2 regions of the Actinoplanes sp. NPDC020271 genome follow, and region 2 is predicted to be linked to the other one. Evidence: riboswitches for the same ligand, from Rfam matches in the RefSeq annotation. Region 2 holds a riboswitch; the other holds the start of a gene.

Region 1 (8,267 bases), on a different contig from region 2:
GATCGCGTCCCGCACGCTCTGAACTGCGCGCGCGTGCTCGTCCGGCGTCCAGCTCGCGGCCCACGACCCGAGCTCCCAGTCCGGCGTTGAACCGGGCATGGCGGCGGTGGTGTGTATCCAGACGACGGCGTACACGTCCGGGATCGCAGGAACCGGGCTGGGGCCGCCGGGAGTGGCGTGGTTCATCACGGATCCGGCGTCCGCCGATACGTAGAGCGACGCTCCGCAAATAGTGCCATGGCCGATCGTCCCGTATTTGTCATCCGAACGGCCGAGGTTGCGCACCGGCAGTCCGTTGTCGGCCAGGAATCCGGCCAGAAGCTCGGCAGGGTCACCGGGATCACCCCGGTGCCACGAGAACGAACGTAACGCATGGTGACGGGCACGGCAGGCGGTCGGAGACGCCGGCGGGGCCCCGGGAGGAGGTGCCGGAGAGTGGCCGACGGACCCCTGCGCGTGGACCATCGGAACCGTGGAACGAGAGCCGGACACCGTCACTCCGTTGAACCGTTGTCGTTCGATGTGAGGTAACGTTCGAGCCCGACTTTGTGAACCTTCACACAGCCCCCTACCGGAGAAAACCCGCGATGTGCCAGCACCTGAACGAATGCCCTCCAGCCGACGCTATCGACCGGGAGGCCGCCCGCACCGTGGCGACCTTCTGCGAGCAGGGATGGAGCCTGCTCTGCAACGGTGTCATCGTCTTCGAGGACACCGGTGAGCTCCTGCCGGACGGTACGACCATTGAGCCGCACCGTGGTCCGGCACGCCACGCCCTCGCCGCATAATCACTGAGGGTAACGATACGGACGCCCTGTTTGGCGGAAGTTTCGGAGCCCTCGGCCGGCCCCGATGAGGTGGCCCGGCCGGACCCACCCTGCCGGTATGCCCGATGCGGCAACCGGACACCTGCCGGCTTGCCCGAGGGGCCAGCCGGACGAAGGCCGGTTCGCCTGACAGGCAATCGGCTGAGAGCCGGCTTGTCCGTCCGACGGGCAACCGGCGGAAGACGGCGCAGGCCGCGATCGGGATGACCGCGACCTGCGCACGCAATCCCGGAGGTCAGCTCTCGAAGGCCTCGGGCGAGGGGCACGAGCAGACCAGGTTGCGGTCGCCGTAGGCCCCGTCGATCCGGCGGACCGGCGGCCAGTACTTCGCGGTCCGGTCAACGCCCTTCGGGAATCCGGCGACCGAGCGCGGGTACGGGTGGTCCCATTCGTCCGCCGTGACCGCCGACGCCGTGTGCGGCGCGTTGGCGAGCGGGTTGTCGCCCGCCGGCCACACCCCCGCGGCCACCTGGTCGATCTCCGCCTTGATCGAGATCATGGCGTCGCAGAACCGGTCCAGCTCGGCCAGGTCCTCGCTCTCGGTCGGCTCGACCATGAGCGTGCCGGCGACCGGGAACGACATCGTCGGCGCGTGGAAGCCGTAGTCGATGAGCCGCTTCGCGACGTCGTCGACGCTGACGCCGGTGGCCTTGGTGATCGGGCGCAGGTCGAGGATGCACTCGTGCGCCACCAGGCCGTTCTCCCCGGCGTAGAGCACCGGGTAGTGCTCGCGCAGCCGCGCTGCCACGTAGTTCGCGGCCAGCACCGCGGTCGCGGTGGCCTGGGCCAGGCCGTCCGGGCCCATCATCCGCACGTACGCCCAGGAGATCGGCAGGATGCCGGCCGACCCGTGCGCGGCCGCCGAGACGGCGTGGTGGTCGCCGGGCTCGAGCGGGTTGCCCGGCAGGAAGGCGGCCAGGTGGGCGCGGACCGCGACCGGGCCGACGCCGGGACCGCCGCCGCCGTGCGGGATGCAGAACGTCTTGTGCAGGTTCAGGTGCGAGACGTCGGCACCGAACTTGCCCGGCTTGGCGTAGCCGACCAGCGCGTTGAGGTTCGCGCCGTCGACGTACACCTGGCCGCCGGCCTCGTGGACCTTGGCGCACAGGTCGGCGATCGAGGTCTCGTACACGCCGTGGGTCGACGGGTAGGTCACCATGATCGCGGCCAGCGAGGCGGCGTGCTTCTCGATCTTGGCGTCCAGGTCGGCGATGTCGACGTTGCCGTTCTCGTCGCAGGCCACCACGACGACCCGCATGCCGGCCATCACGGCGCTGGCCGCGTTCGTGCCGTGGGCCGACGACGGGATCAGGCAGACGTCACGGTGCGACTCGCCGCGTGAACGGTGGTAACCGCGGATCGCCAGGAGACCGGCGAGTTCGCCCTGGGAGCCGGCGTTCGGCTGGACGCTGACCGCGTCGTAGCCGGTGATCTCGGCCAGCCAGCCCTCGAGCTGGGCGACCAGGTCCTCGTACCCCCGGGTCTGGTGCGAGGGCGCGAAGGGGTGGATGTCGGCGAACTGGGGCCAGGTGACCGCCTCCATCTCGGTGGTGGCGTTCAGCTTCATCGTGCAGGAGCCGAGCGGGATCATGCCGCGGTCCAGCGCGTAGTCCCGGTCCGAGAGCTTGCGCAGGTAGCGCAGCATGCTGGTCTCGGAGTGGTGGGTGTTGAAGACCGGGTGGTGCAGGTAGTCGCTGGTCCGGGCCAGGGGCTTCGCACCGCAGACGGCCGGCTCGGCGACGGACGCGCCGAACGCCTCCAGCACCGTCGCGACGTGTGCGCCGGTGGTGGTCTCGTCGGTGGAGATCGACACCCGGTCGGCGTCGACGAGCCGCAGGTCGACGCCGTGCTCGGCGGCGGCCGCGACGATCGCCGCGGCGCGACCGGGAACGATCGCGGTGACCGTGTCGAAGAACGCGGTGTGCGCGACCTCGACGCCGGCGGCGGTCAGGCTGCCGGCGACGGTCAGCGCGTGGTCGTGGACGCGCTTCCCGATGGCGCGCAGCCCGGCCGGGCCGTGGTAGACCGCGTACATGCCGGCCATCACCGCGAGCAGGACCTGCGCGGTGCAGATGTTGCTGGTCGCCTTCTCGCGACGAATGTGCTGCTCGCGGGTCTGCAGGGCCAGCCGGTACGCCGGAGCCCCGTCCGCGTCCTTGGACACGCCCACCAAGCGGCCCGGCAGGCTGCGCTCCAGCCCGGCCCGCACGGCCAGGTATCCGGCGTGCGGGCCGCCGAAGCCGAGTGGCACCCCGAAGCGCTGGGTCGTGCCGGCCGCGATGTCCGCGCCGATCTCGCCCGGGGCGCGCAGCAGGGTCAGGGCGAGCAGGTCGGCGGCGACCGTGACCAGGGCGCCCTTGGCGTGGGCGGCCTCGACCAGGGCGGCGTGATCACGGACGGCGCCGGACGCACCCGGGTACTGCAGGTGCAGCCCGAAGAACTCCGCCGGCAGGTCCTCGCCCGCGTCGAGGTCGACGAGCTTCACCTCGATACCGAGCGGTTCGGCCCGGGTGCGCAGGACGGCGAGCGTCTGCGGGAAGGTGTCGGCGTCCACGACGTACGTCGATGACTTGGTTCGGGAAGCTCGTCGCGCGAGGGTCATGGCCTCGGCCACGGCGGTCGCCTCGTCCAGCATCGACGCGTTGGCGGTGGTCAGCCCGGTCAGATCGGTGACCATGGTCTGGAAGTTGAGCAGCGCCTCGAGGCGGCCCTGGCTGATCTCCGGCTGGTAGGGCGTGTAGGCCGTGTACCAGGCCGGGTTCTCCAGCACGTTCCGCTTGATCACCGCGGGCGTGTGCGTCCCGTAGTAGCCCAGGCCGATCATCGGCGTGGCCACGACGTTGCGGCCGGCGATCGCGCGCAGCTCGGCGATCGTCTCCTCCTCGCCTGCGCCGGCCGGCAGGTCCAGGTCGCCGTGGAACCGGATCGACTCGGGGACGGCGGCGTCCATCAGCTCGCCGAGCGACCCGTAGCCGACGGCCTTGAGCATCTCCGCCTGCTCGTCGGCCTGCGGACCGATGTGGCGATGGGTGAATGACGACGGCATGGGCGACTCCCGGGCTGAAGAAGGCTGACAAAGCCCTCCCCCTCTGTCATACCCAGAAATGGGCATTTCAGAGTCGCCTGCCCGCGCGGTCCCTGATGCCTGTAGAGATTCCGGGGAGGATTTGCCCCTTCGGCGCCCGCACTTCCGGTTCGGAAGGTACGAGTCTCTCCCGCGCAGCTGACAACCAACCTACCAGTGGAGACGACCATGATCGGAACTCCTAGGGTGGAGCTGTGACCTACACCCCTGCTGTTGATCGCTACGAGTCCATGACGTACCGCCGTGCCGGCCGCAGCGGCCTGAAGCTGCCCGTCATCTCCCTGGGTCTCTGGCACAACTTCGGTGACACGCGCCCGGCCGACCGCCAGCGCGACATCGTGCGCCGCGCCTTCGACCTCGGGGTCACCCACTTCGACCTGGCCAACAACTACGGCCCGCCGCCGGGCAGCGCGGAGACCAACTTCGGCCGCATCCTCAAGGCGGACTTCCGGCACCACCGCGACGAGCTGATCATCTCGTCGAAGGCCGGCTACACCATGTGGGACGGCCCCTACGGCGACTTCGGCTCCCGGAAGTACCTGGTCAGCTCCCTGGACCAGTCGCTGAAGCGGCTCGGCGTCGACTACGTGGACGTCTTCTACCACCACCGGCCGGACCCGGACACCCCGCTCGAGGAGACGATGTCCGCTCTCGATCACATCGTGCGGTCGGGCAAGGCGCTCTACGTCGGCCTGAGCAACTACAAGTCGGAGCAGACCGCGAAGGCCGCCGCGATTCTTCGTGACCTCGGCACGCCGCTGCTGATTCATCAGCCGTCCTACTCGATCCTCAACCGCTGGATCGAGCACGACGACCTGCTCGACACCCTGGAGGAGGCGGGCGCCGGCTGCATCGCGTTCAGCCCGCTGCAGCAGGGCCTGCTCACCGACCGGTACCTCGACGGCATCCCGGACGACTCGCGGATCCGCACCAGCGTCTTCCTCGACGAGAGCGCCCTCGACCAGAAGACGCTCGGCCGCCTGCACGCGCTCGACGACATCGCCAAGCGGCGCGGCCAGTCGCTGGCCCAGCTCGCCCTCGCGTGGGCGCTGCGCGACCGGCGCATGACCAGCCTGATCATCGGGGCGTCGAGCGTGCGGCAGTTGGAGACCAACGTCGCCGCGATCAACAACCTCGACCTGTCCGAGGCCGAGATCGGTGACATCGACGCCACGGTTCTCGACCTCTAGACCAAACCTGATCATTCGGTACGTCGTGCGCACCGCTCTCGTAAATGACGCGCGCGCCCCGGGCCGGGTGACTACCGTTCCCGGACGGGCCGCGCACCGTGGTCGTCGCGGCACGAAGCGGGTGGGATCATGACGGACCTGGTCGAGAAGCACACCATCCTCGCCGTCGTGGTCGGCTCCCGTGCCTACGGGCTCGACGGGCCGGGCAGCGACCACGACCGGCGAGGCGTCTACGCCGCCCCGACCCGGGATTTCTGGCGGCTCGACAAGCCACCGACCCACCTCGACGGGCCCGGGGAGGAACAGTTCTCCTGGGAGATCGAGCGCTTCTGCACGCTCGCGCTGCAGGCCAACCCGACGGTCCTCGAGGTGCTGTGGTCGCCGTTGACCGAACACCTCACGCCCGAGGGCGAGCGACTGCGAGAGGTGCGTCAGGCGTTCCTGTCCCGGCGAGTCTTCGAGACGTACGGCAACTACGCGCGCGACCAGCTCGACCGCGTCGCCGCCCGTCGCGCCCGCACCGGCGAGACCAACCACAAGCAGGCCATGCACATGATCCGGCTGCTGATGGCGGGCGCGCACGTGCTGCGGACCGGCGAGGTGCTGGTCGACGTCCGCCACCTGCGCGACGAGTTGCTGGCCGTGAAACAGGGAACCGTCCCGTGGGACGAGGTCACCGCCTGGGCCGCCACGCTGCTGGCCGATCTCGATCAGGCCGCGGCCGAGACCCGCCTGGCGGCGGGGCCGGATCGCGACCGTGTCGAGGAACTGCTGATCGACGTACGGGAAAGGGGTTTGCAGTGACCATCGCCGTGCCCGAGTGGGCGGCCGACGTCGCCCGGCAGCTCCCCTATCCCCTGGTCTTCTGCACCGTCAGCGGCGCCCACCTGTACGGCTTCGCCTCCGTCGACTCCGACCTCGACCTGCGCGCCTCGCACGTGCTGCCCGCCGCCGAGGTCGTCGGCCTGCGCCACGGCCCCGACACGCTGCAGCGCGACGGCCTGCGCGACGGCGTCGAACTGGACGTCGTCTCGCACGACCTGCTGAAGTTCGCCAAGCTGCTGACCAGCCGCAACGGCTACGTCCTGGAGCAGGTGCTGTCGCCGCTGGTCGTCGTCACGTCCGAGCTGCACGCCGCGCTCGTCGACCTGACGCCCGGGCTGATCACCCGCAATCACGCCTATCACTATCTGGGCTTCTCCCACAGCCAGGAGAAGCTCTACACGAAGACCGGCGAACTCAAGCCGGCCCTCTACACCCTGCGTGTCCTGCTGACCGGAACCCATCTGATGAGAACCGGTCAGCTGGAGACGAACCTGGGCGTCCTCGACGGCGCGCCCGACTACGTCGCGGAGCTGATCGAGGCCAAACGGTCAGCCGAACACGGCCCGTTCCCACCCGGCGTCGCCGCCCGCCTCGCGGCCGACATCCCGCGTCTGCGGGCCGACCTGGAGACGGCCAAGGACGAGTCGAAACTCGCCGACCACCCCTCCGAACAAGCCGTCTCCGCCCTGCACCACCTCATCGTCCGCACCCGCCTGGGCTGACCTGCGCGAGCATCGCCCCGCTCCCGGGCCGGACCCACCGCGCCGGGCCCGCCAGGCCGGCCCGCCAGGCCGGCCCGACGGGCGTCAGGGGCGGCGGCCGATCCAGATGTCGCGGGTGGCCCGCACCGTGAGGTCGCCGCGGGCCGGGGCGCTCTCCGCGTACTCCTGGAGCGCCCTCACGTCCTCGGCCGGGAGCCGGTCGGCCAGGCGCTGGGCGCTTCGCCGGAGCGCGACCTGCGCATACTTGACGGCCGTGGGCGGGAGCGGACTCGCGATCTCGACCTCGACGCGCCGTTCGCCGACCAGCTCGAACCCGGCCGCCTCGAGGCGCGCGGCCCAGTCCTCGTTCATGTGCAGGCCGCCCTCGACCCGCATCCGGGCCATCTCGGCGTGTGCCCGTTCCTCGACCGCGGCACCGGCCGGGTCGGTGAGGAACCGCGGGAACGCGTCCAACTCCGTGATCATGAAGACTCCGCCGGGTCGCAGCACGTCCCGGACCTGCGCGACCGTCCGCGCCGGGTCGGCCAGATGATGCATCGACGCCGACGCCCACACCAGGTCGGCCGGGCCGAGCGGCGGCCAGTCGCCGTCAAGATCCGCCTGCACCGCCCGGACCCGATCACCGGCACCCGCTTCGGCGGCGCGCTCCCGCAGGTGGGTCAGCATCTCCTCATCGAGATCAACCGCGGTCAGCGTGGCCCCGGGGAGATGCCGCGCCAGCGCAATCGTCCCCGCCCCGGTTCCGGCGCCGAGATCGACGATCACCGGATTCGCCGGTACGAGCGAGCCGGCCCAGCCGATCACCTCGCGGTAGTAGTCCTGCAGCACCTCGGCGTCCAGGTCGAGCATCTGCGCCAGCCCGTCCCCGTGCCCACCGTGCTGCCCGGGCCCGCCATGGCCGCCGGCGTGTCCGTGGCCGCCGCCCGCGCCGTGCCGACCGCGCTGACCGTTTTCGCCGTGCCCCGCACGGTCGCCGTGCGTGTTCTGATCGGCCTGCTGGTGACCGTGTTCGTGTGCCATGCCACGACCGTACCCACTCTTTGCGTCTCAGGCATATGCTCTTGCGTATGACGCAAGACGATGATCTGGACGTTCTGGTCCGGCAGCGAATCCGCGGCCTTCGGGTCGCCCGCGGCTGGACCCTCGACGAATTGGCCGCCCGCGCCTACCTGACCCCGTCCACGCTGAGCCGCATCGAGACCGGCCACCGCCGGATCGCCCTGGACCAGCTCGCCCCGATCGCCCGCGCGTTGAACACCACCCTGGACCAGCTCGTCGAGTCCGGCCGCGACGAGGACGTGGTGATCCGCCCGCACCACGACGATTCCCGCGGCATGACGACGTGGCTGCTCAACCGCGAGGGCACCCCGGCCGGGATGACGGTCGCCAAACTGCGGGTGGACCGCCCGGTCCCGGCCGACCTGCGGGTGCATCCGGGCCGGGACTGGTTCGTGGTCCTCTCGGGCACCGTCATTCTCCGCCTGGCCGAGCGCACCATCACCGTCCGCGCGGGCGAGGCCGCAGAGTTCTCGACGATGGTCCCGCACGCCTTCGGCTCGGCCGGCGGCCCGGCCGAGGTCCTCTGCATCCTCGACCAGGAGGGCGAGCGCTCCCACCT
Region 2 (8,267 bases):
AGGGCACCCGGGTCGACGGCTGGGTCGCGCTGGGTGACGCGCCGCCGGACGACTCCCCGCTGGCCGGAGCCGTTCGGGCGGCCGTTCAGCAGGCCGCGAGCCTCTACGGCGACGCCGAGCCGGTGGAACGCCTCCGCCGGATCCGGGCCGGTCTCGACCAGCCGGGGACGCGGCGGGACGCCGTCCTGGCCGCGTGGTCGGCGCTCGGGGCGCTCGACGAGCTGGTCCGTGACGATCCGCCCGGCTCGGGAGCGCAGCACCTGCGGCATCGGCTGGACCGGATCCGGGCCGAGAGCCGGGAGTACGCCGAGGTGACCGCGATCGACGAGCTGCGCTCGGACCCCGGTGACCTGAGCCCTGCCGACGTGGCCACGGCCGCGCGGCTGCTGGGCGACGCCGGCCCGGACCCGGTCCACCGGCTCGGGCTGGAACCGGATGCCGGGCCGGCGCAGATCGCCGACGCCGTCAGCCGGGCGCTGACCGTCTGGCGTGCGCGAGCCTCCCACCCGGGCACCGCCCGCAGCGTCCGCCGGGTCGCTGCGACCGTGGTCCGCTCGTGCGAACACCTGCTGCTCACGACGGACCGCCGTGACGCCGGCCCGCTCGGCTGATCAGACTCGGACTCGCGCCGTCGCTGTGATGCCGGCCCGCCAGGCTGATCAAACTCGGACTCGCGCCGCCGGTGTGATGCCGGCCCGCTCGACTGGTCACTCGCGGACTCGCGCGGGGCGCCGTGACGGTGGTCCGCTCGGGTGAGCACGTCCGGGCTCGCAATGGGTCGTGGGGGACGGCGGCCGCTTTCACCACGCCGGCGCCCGGAGCCGGGATGCCCGGAGCAGCAAGTCCTGGATCGACGCCAGATCCGCGTCGACGGCGCTGACCGCGCGGCCCGCCAGGTGCGCCTGCGCCGCCCGCTTGGCTGCGCCGGCAGCCGCGGTCAGCCGCGCCGTCTGCTCGTTGACCGCCGCGTCGACCGCGGCGTGCACCCGCTGTTCGATGGCGCGCAGGCCGTCACGGAGCTGTTTGGTCAGGGCCAGCCGCAACGCGTCGGCGGTCGAGCTCAGCCGGTGGAGGGCCTCGGCTCGTTCCCGGTCGGCCTGCCGCCAGCGGTCACCGGCGAGCGCGGCGCCACCCAGGCCGACGGCGAGGATGATCGCCGCCGTGACGAGCAGCCAGTCCGGTGCCCGATCCCGGAGCATCACGAAGGAGATGGCAATGCCGCTGTAGGCGGGCATCAGCACCCCGGTCAGCCGCGTCGCCATCGGCTGCCGGCCGGTCGGGGCCGGCCACGGCGGGGCGACCACCGCCGGTGCCCCGAAGACCAGCGTCACCGGCGGGATCGGAGCGATCACGGCGAGCCGGGTGGTGATCGTCTCCGCGGTCCGGCGCAGTGCGCGATCACTCTCGGCCACCTCGGCGGCGAGCCGGTACTGCAACCACCGGTCGAGGTCGGCGCGGGGGACACGGGACTCGATCATCGCGGTGCCCTCGTCGACGAGGCATCGCACGCGGCGCTGCAGGGCGTACCCCACATCGGAATCGGCCGTGCCCACCGCCTCGCCGAGGGTGCGAGCCCAGCGTGCGCTCTGCTCGCGGAACCGGCGGAGCCGGGTCTCGGCGTGCCGCGCCTCGGCGGCGAGGCGGGCACCGCGGCCCGGATCGCACAGCCCGGCACGCCGGTTACGTAGGTCGATCTCCAGCGACTGCAGGGACCGGATGACCTGGCCGGCGGTGACCGGACCGGCCGACAGGCGGGCGACGAGGTCGGGCCGTGCGTTGGCCTCGGCGCCCAGCCGGACGAGCCGGACCAGTTCCCGCAGTTCATCGTGGTCGACGGTGACGGTCATCGGGGTCTCTCCGCTCAGGCGTGGAACGCGGACGAGTCGACGTGGTGCTCGGAGTGGTAGTAGTGGAACTCCTGGGTCTGGTAGTGCTCCCCGTAGCCGGAGCAGCCTTCCGGCTGGAAGTCGTTGCCCTGGTATCCGCCGTGCCCGAGGTGGTTCCGCATCGAGTCGTCCTGGGCCGCACCGTCCTGGGCCGCACCGTCCTGGGCCGCACCGTCCTGGTGCGAGCTGTCCTGGTGCGAGCTTTCCGGCTGCGAGTTGTCCGGCTGGAAGTCGTCGTGCTGCGGGAAGCCGTCGTAGCCGGAGTAGCCGCTGCTCTGCGAACCGTAGGCGAAGGTCTGGCTGTCGTCGTACGAGTAGTTGCTCTGCCACATGGTCTCTGTCCTGTCCATTCGGTGTGTGCCTTGCTGATAGGACAAATTCTGCTGGTCAGAGCGTTTCCGCAGAATCGTGCAGACCCCCGGATCGCGGTTTCGGTTCTCCGGGGGTAAACCCCCTTGCGCAATGCGCGCTGCGGGCTCGACCACGGCGGGCGTCGCGTATGCCGGGCCGGGCGCGAGTCGCGTGGCGGCCTCGAGTGCGGCGGGCGTTGCGGGCGCGGAATCAGGGGCGGGGGCTCACGGCGTACGGGAAATCGGGATCAGTGGGTTTTGAGCTCTTCCCCGAAGTCGATGGCGTCGGGGGCGCCACCGAACTCGTCGGCCACCTCACCGGCGACGTCGGCGTGGCCGGCTTAGGGGTCGGCTCGACCAGCGTGACCGTGGCCGGCAGGGCGATCGCCATCAGGACCGCCACGCCGAAGAACGGGCCGCGCCAGCTGATGTTGCCGAGGAAGCCGCCGAGCAGCGGGCCGGCCGCGATGCCGAGGCCGAGCGTGGCGTCCGGTTCGGCGGAGAGCGCCGGCAGGATCGGGTCGACCGGGCCGATGCCCATGAAGCTGACGACGCAGGCGAAGGCGACCGCGAAGACCGCCCTCGGTGGTTTGAGGAGTGACTGACCGGGAGCCGCGCTCACCGGACGGCCTCCCGTACGAAAGGATCTGAACTTCTTCGACACTATGTCCATAATGAGGTTATTCAAATGGTGACCGGCGAGAGTCGTGGATCACAGTTGTTGCCGGTGCTCGGTCGACTGGTGCGCTTCCTGCGCCAGCTCGAAGGGCCCGACAACCCGAGCTCGGTGGCGCTCTCGGTGCTGCGCCGGCTCGCCGACGACGGGCCGGCCCGGGTCACCGAACTGGCCCGGGTCACCCGGGCCTCCCAGCCCGGCATGACCCAGCTCGTCGGCCGGATGGAGAAGACTGCCCTGGTCCGGCGGGTGCCTGACCCCACCGACGGTCGCGGCGTGCTCGTCGAGGTGACCGACGAGGGGCGGGCGGTGGTGATCAGGACCCTCGCCCACTACGCGACCACGCTCGACCGGCTCTTCGACCACCTGGAACCGGCCGACCGTGACGCGATCGTGCAGGCCCTGCCCGCCCTGGAACGCCTGGCCCAGGCGGGTGAGACGGAGCGCACCGGCTGATAGGGTCCGACCCGACAAGTGAAGACTTCGCCGCAACGACCGCTGCGGGAGAGCCCTCGCGACCTGGCGAGGGCGCCGAAGGAGCAACTTCTCCCTCAGAATCTCTCAGGCCCCAGTACCGCAGCGGTTCGGCGACTCTGGAAAGACAGCGCTCCCATGGCGCTGCGCCCACGGTGCAAACCGCCCAACGGCGGTGAACCTCTCAGGCAGAGATGACAGAGCGAGGGAGGCCCCGACCACAGGAGCCTCCCGTTGCGACGCACCGCGCTTTTCGACGTCCACCAGCGCCTCGGCGCCACCTTCACCGGCTTCGCCGGCTGGGAGATGCCGCTGCGGTACGGCAGTGATGTGGGGGAGCACCATGCCGTACGGCAATCGGCGGGTCTTTTCGACCTCGGGCACATGGGGCAGATCGCGGTCGGTGGGCCCGACGCCGCCGCGTTCCTGGACTACGCGCTGGTCGGCCGGCTCTCCGCGGTCAAGCCGGGGCGGGCGAAGTACACGATGCTGTGCCACACGACCGGCGGAGTGCTGGACGACCTGGTCGTCTACCGGCTCACCGACCAGGAGTTCCTGGTGGTCGCGAACGCCGCGAACGCGCCGGTCGTGCGCGCGATGCTGGGCGAGCACTCCGGTGGCTTCGCGGTCACGGTCGAGGTGGTGGACCGGGCGCTGATCGCCGTGCAGGGACCGGACGCCGTGAAGATCGTCGGCGAGCACCCGGATCTCAAGTACTACGCGATCAAGCCCGCCGAGGTGGCCGGCCGGGACGTGCTGCTGGCCCGCACCGGGTACACCGGCGAGGACGGCTTCGAGATCTACTGCGGCAACCAGGACGCGCCGGCGATCTGGGCGTTCCTGCAGGACAAGGGCGCCCAACCGGCCGGGCTGGCGTGCCGCGACACGCTGCGGCTCGAGGCGGGGATGCCGCTCTACGGCCACGAGCTGAGCATTCACACCACCCCGTTCGACGCCGGGCTCGGGCGGATCGTGGCGCTGGACAAGGGGGACTTCGTCGGTGGCGAGGCGCTGCGGGCCTGCACGCCGACGCGGGAACTGGTCGGACTCCGGGCGACCGGGCGTCGATCGCCGCGAGCCGGGTATGTGGTGGTCGACGCGGACACCGGGGAAACGCTCGGCGAGGTGACCAGCGGTGCGCCGTCGCCGACGCTGGGTCACCCGATCGCTCTCGCCTATGTCACGAAAAATCTCGACTCACGCCATCTGGCGGTCGATGTTCGGGGCAAGCGTGAAGCCGTCGAGATCGTCCCGCTCCCGTTCTACCAGCGCCCCCGGTAAGGATCAGTGATCATGGCCGTCTCCGTCTTCGACCTCTTCTCGATCGGCATCGGGCCGTCCAGCTCCCACACGGTCGGCCCGATGCGTGCCGCTCGGATGTTCGCCCGGCACCTCGACCCGCGGGTCGCCGGCATCCGCGCCGAACTGTTCGGCTCGCTGGGCGCCACCGGACACGGGCACGGCACGCCGCGCGCCGTGCTGCTCGGCCTGATGGGGGAGGAGCCGGAGACGGTCGACACGACCCTGGAACCGGGGCCGATCATGCTCGACGGCCGGGAGATCGCCGTCGACCTGGTGCTGCACCGCCGCCGCTCGCTGCCCGAACACCCCAACGGGATGACCTTCACCGCGCTCGGCGCCGACGGCGCCGAGCTGCTCGCCAAGACCTACTTCTCGGTCGGCGGCGGCTTCGTCGTGGACCAGGTCGGATCTTCCCGCGTACGGGCGGACGACACCCGGCTTCCACATCCGTTCAGCTCCGGTGCGGAACTGCTGGAGCTGACCCGCACGACCGGGCTCTCGATCTCGCGGCTGATGCTGGCCAACGAGACCGCGTGGCGATCAGTACCGGACATCCGGGCCGGGCTGCTCGGCATCTGGCAGGTCATGCAGGAGTGCGTGAACGCGGGGTTGGACGCCGAAGGGGTCCTCCCGGGCGGCCTCAAGGTGCGCCGTCGAGCGGCCGCCACCGCCCGGCAACTGCGCGCCGCCGGGGACCCGGCCGTGCACGCGATGGAGTGGCTCACCGCGTACGCGATGGCCGTCAACGAGCAGAACGCGGCCGGAGGTCGCGTCGTGACCGCGCCCACCAACGGCGCCGCGGGCATCATCCCGGCCGTGCTCAGCTACTGCAAGGCGTTCGTGCCCGGCTTCGACGACGACGGCGTGGTCCGGTTCCTCCTCGCCGCCGGCGCGATCGGGCTGCTGTTCAAGGAGAACGCGTCGATCTCCGGGGCCGAGGTCGGCTGCCAGGGCGAAGTCGGCTCGGCCTGCGCGATGGCGGCGGCCGGGCTCGCCGAAGTCCTCGGCGGCACCCCCGAGCAGGTGGAGAACGCGGCCGAGATCGGGATGGAACACAACCTCGGGCTGACCTGCGACCCGGTCGGCGGTCTCGTCCAGATCCCGTGCATCGAACGCAACGGGATGGCGGCGGTGAAGGCGGTCACGGCGGCGAAGCTGGCCCTGCGCGGCGACGGGAAACACCACGTCTCCCTCGACAAGGTCATCAAGACGATGAAGGAGACCGGCGCCGACATGAAGATCAAGTACAAGGAGACGTCCCGCGGCGGCCTCGCCGTCAACGTCATCGAGTGCTGAGGCGGCGCCGGCCCCGGCGACGATCGGCCGGGGACGGGTCGATGCCCAGCTCAGCGGCGTGCGACGCGGTCCACACGAGCCCGGCGTAGCAGTCCTCGACCGGCGCCGGGTGCGGGTGCTCGGGCGCGAGCCGGTACTCGCCGGCGGGCCCGCCGCAGCGGGTGGCGCCGGCCGGGCCGGGCCGCGGCATGAACATGGATGCACATCGAATTGACGCATGTGCAGGTATGGGTAACACTCCCCGCTGTAGTGGATCATTGAACGGGGAGGAACTTTTGCGTAAACGTAACTTGTTGAGAGCGGGACTGGCCCTGGTGCTGAGCGGGTTGGCCCTCGTCCTCCCGGCGCCGACGCCGGCCGCGGCCGCGAGCTCGGTGCAGGCGACGATCGGCGGCTACCCGGTCTGGGCGCACTTCAACAACCCGCACGCCGCCGCGAACGGCGCGGACAACACCATCCACCTGGAGCTGCAGCGGCTGATCAACGCCGCGCCGAAGGGGTCCACCATCCAGGGCACCCTCCACTCGCTGAGCATCGACTCGGTGGCGCAGGCCCTGGTGAACGCGGAGAAGCGCGAAGTCATCGTGAAGGTCGTGATCGACGGCAAGAACGAGGCGTCCACCGACTCCGGCGTCGCCCTGCTCAAGACGCTGAAGAACCACAAGTTCTGCTCGTACCCGTCGACCGGCGGCCGGGCCTGCATCAGCACCAGCGGCGACGGTGACATGCACACCAAGATGTTCACCTTCACGTCCACGACCGACCCGAACGGTGTCGCGCGGTCCAACGTCTCCTGGTTCGGTTCGGCGAACATGACGTACACGACCGGCCCGAACTCGTTCAACAACACCATCACGGTCTACGGCGACACCGCGCTGATGAACGGCCTGAACGCCAACTTCACCGACATGTGGAACGGCAAGCACGTCGCCGGCAACAACTACTACGACTCCGCCTCGGGTCGTGGGTACTACCAGGCCACCGCCGCGGACGCGTACGCCTCGCCGGAGGCCGCGGGTGAGACCGACACCATCGTCACCCGGCTCAACGACGCCACCCCGGACGCGAACTGCCGGCTGCGGATCGGCATGGCCTTCGTCACCGGCGGCCGTCCCGGCATCACCAGCCTGGTCAAGAAGTTCAAGTCGGAGGGCTGCCAGATCTGGGTCGTCGTCGGCACCAAGGACGACGGCGGCATCGACATGACCGAGAGCGTCTACGACGACCTGATCGGCGCCGGGATCAAGATCCACCGGATGGACATGGTGCACGACAAGTTCTTCGCGCTGTACGCGAAGTTCGGCGACACCTACCACTACCGGATCTACACCGGTTCGCAGAACTGGAGCGCGGACGCACTGACCGACAACGACGAGCTCTTCGTGAAGATGGCGCCGGAGTCGGGCACCACCCACCCGCTCTACGACGCGTACTTCACCCACTTCAACGACGCCTACAACAACGGCGTCGCCTGCACCGCCTCGAACTACCCCTGCAAGTAGGGGCCGAGGTTCGAAACCAGGGCCGCGTCCGGCAACGGGCGCGGCCCTTCTCGTTCGGGCCGGACACTGCGCTCACCCGCGGTACCGCAGGAAGAGGGCCACGGCGCCACATCGGCGATCTCGGACGGGACGACGCCCTCGTACGAAGTGCGGGACGCCGAGGTCGTGCACCAGGTTCGACAGGGTGCTGGGCTGCGGGGGCTCGCCGGCGCGGCGGCCGGGGAACAGCCGGCGTGACTCGCGGTTGGTGGCGGTCCGCATGGTGGTGCGGTGGCGGCGCCGCGGTGCTGGTCACAGTGATCGGGCCGATGCTGTCCGGCTGGCCGACCGAGCCGCTCGCGCAGCCGGCCGCGTTCACGGTGATGGCGGCGGGCTCGCTGCTGACCCGCGACCGGGGTGCCCACGGACGTGGGCGCGACGATGCCGGCGGCTGCACCTCCCGGGAGTCACGTTAAAGAAACTTTAAGGAAAGCTTGCTCAGCGTCGTGAACTGCTGCCACATCATTGCTCGTACATCTCGGCACAAGCAGGACCGAAACGAAGAGGAGCCGTGCATGTATCGACGCGGAGTCAGCAGCCGGACGCGCAAGCTGGTGATGGGAGGTGTCGCCGCAGCGCTGCTCGGCTCGGCGCTCGCGGTCGGCACGGGGATGGGCCAGGCCGCCGTCCAACCCGCGGGCAACGCCGGAGCCGGCTCCGGTAACATCGACGCTTTGGTGCCGGCGCTGGGTTTCAGCCCGGGCAATCCGAACGCGACGGCCGACCGGGTGGGCCCTACCGG

The links. Region 2 has a riboswitch for glycine ahead of gcvT (glycine cleavage system aminomethyltransferase GcvT). Riboswitches for the same ligand answer to the same signal wherever they lie in the genome.
Region 1: linked by a shared signal. The riboswitch ahead of gcvP (aminomethyl-transferring glycine dehydrogenase) and the one ahead of gcvT (glycine cleavage system aminomethyltransferase GcvT) in region 2 are both predicted to bind glycine.

The regions. Positions count from the first base shown of each region.
Region 1 covers NZ_JBIRWQ010000009.1:103,274-111,540, reverse strand. The annotation lists gene ACH442_RS21340 (chorismate-binding protein) at 1-465, opposite strand, end outside; gene ACH442_RS21335 (DUF5999 family protein) at 588-788, shown strand; gene gcvP (aminomethyl-transferring glycine dehydrogenase) at 1,063-3,873, opposite strand; glycine riboswitch at 3,950-4,055, opposite strand; gene mgrA (L-glyceraldehyde 3-phosphate reductase) at 4,107-5,102, shown strand; gene ACH442_RS21320 (DNA polymerase beta superfamily protein) at 5,232-5,906, shown strand; gene ACH442_RS21315 (DNA polymerase beta superfamily protein) at 5,903-6,649, shown strand; gene ACH442_RS21310 (class I SAM-dependent methyltransferase) at 6,734-7,669, opposite strand; gene ACH442_RS21305 (helix-turn-helix domain-containing protein) at 7,717-8,267, shown strand, end outside.
Region 2 covers NZ_JBIRWQ010000008.1:132,459-140,725, forward strand. The annotation lists gene ACH442_RS19850 (sensor histidine kinase) at 1-611, shown strand, start outside; gene ACH442_RS19855 (hypothetical protein) at 801-1,847, opposite strand; gene ACH442_RS19860 (hypothetical protein) at 1,862-2,236, opposite strand; gene ACH442_RS19865 (MFS transporter) at 2,448-2,858, opposite strand; gene ACH442_RS19870 (MarR family winged helix-turn-helix transcriptional regulator) at 2,925-3,368, shown strand; glycine riboswitch at 3,404-3,499, shown strand; gene gcvT (glycine cleavage system aminomethyltransferase GcvT) at 3,621-4,667, shown strand; gene ACH442_RS19880 (L-serine ammonia-lyase) at 4,680-5,984, shown strand; gene ACH442_RS19885 (alpha/beta hydrolase) at 5,971-6,180, opposite strand; gene ACH442_RS19890 (phosphatidylserine/phosphatidylglycerophosphate/cardiolipin synthase family protein) at 6,278-7,486, shown strand; partial or broken gene ACH442_RS19895 (hypothetical protein) at 7,669-7,975, shown strand; gene ACH442_RS19900 (hypothetical protein) at 8,041-8,267, shown strand, end outside.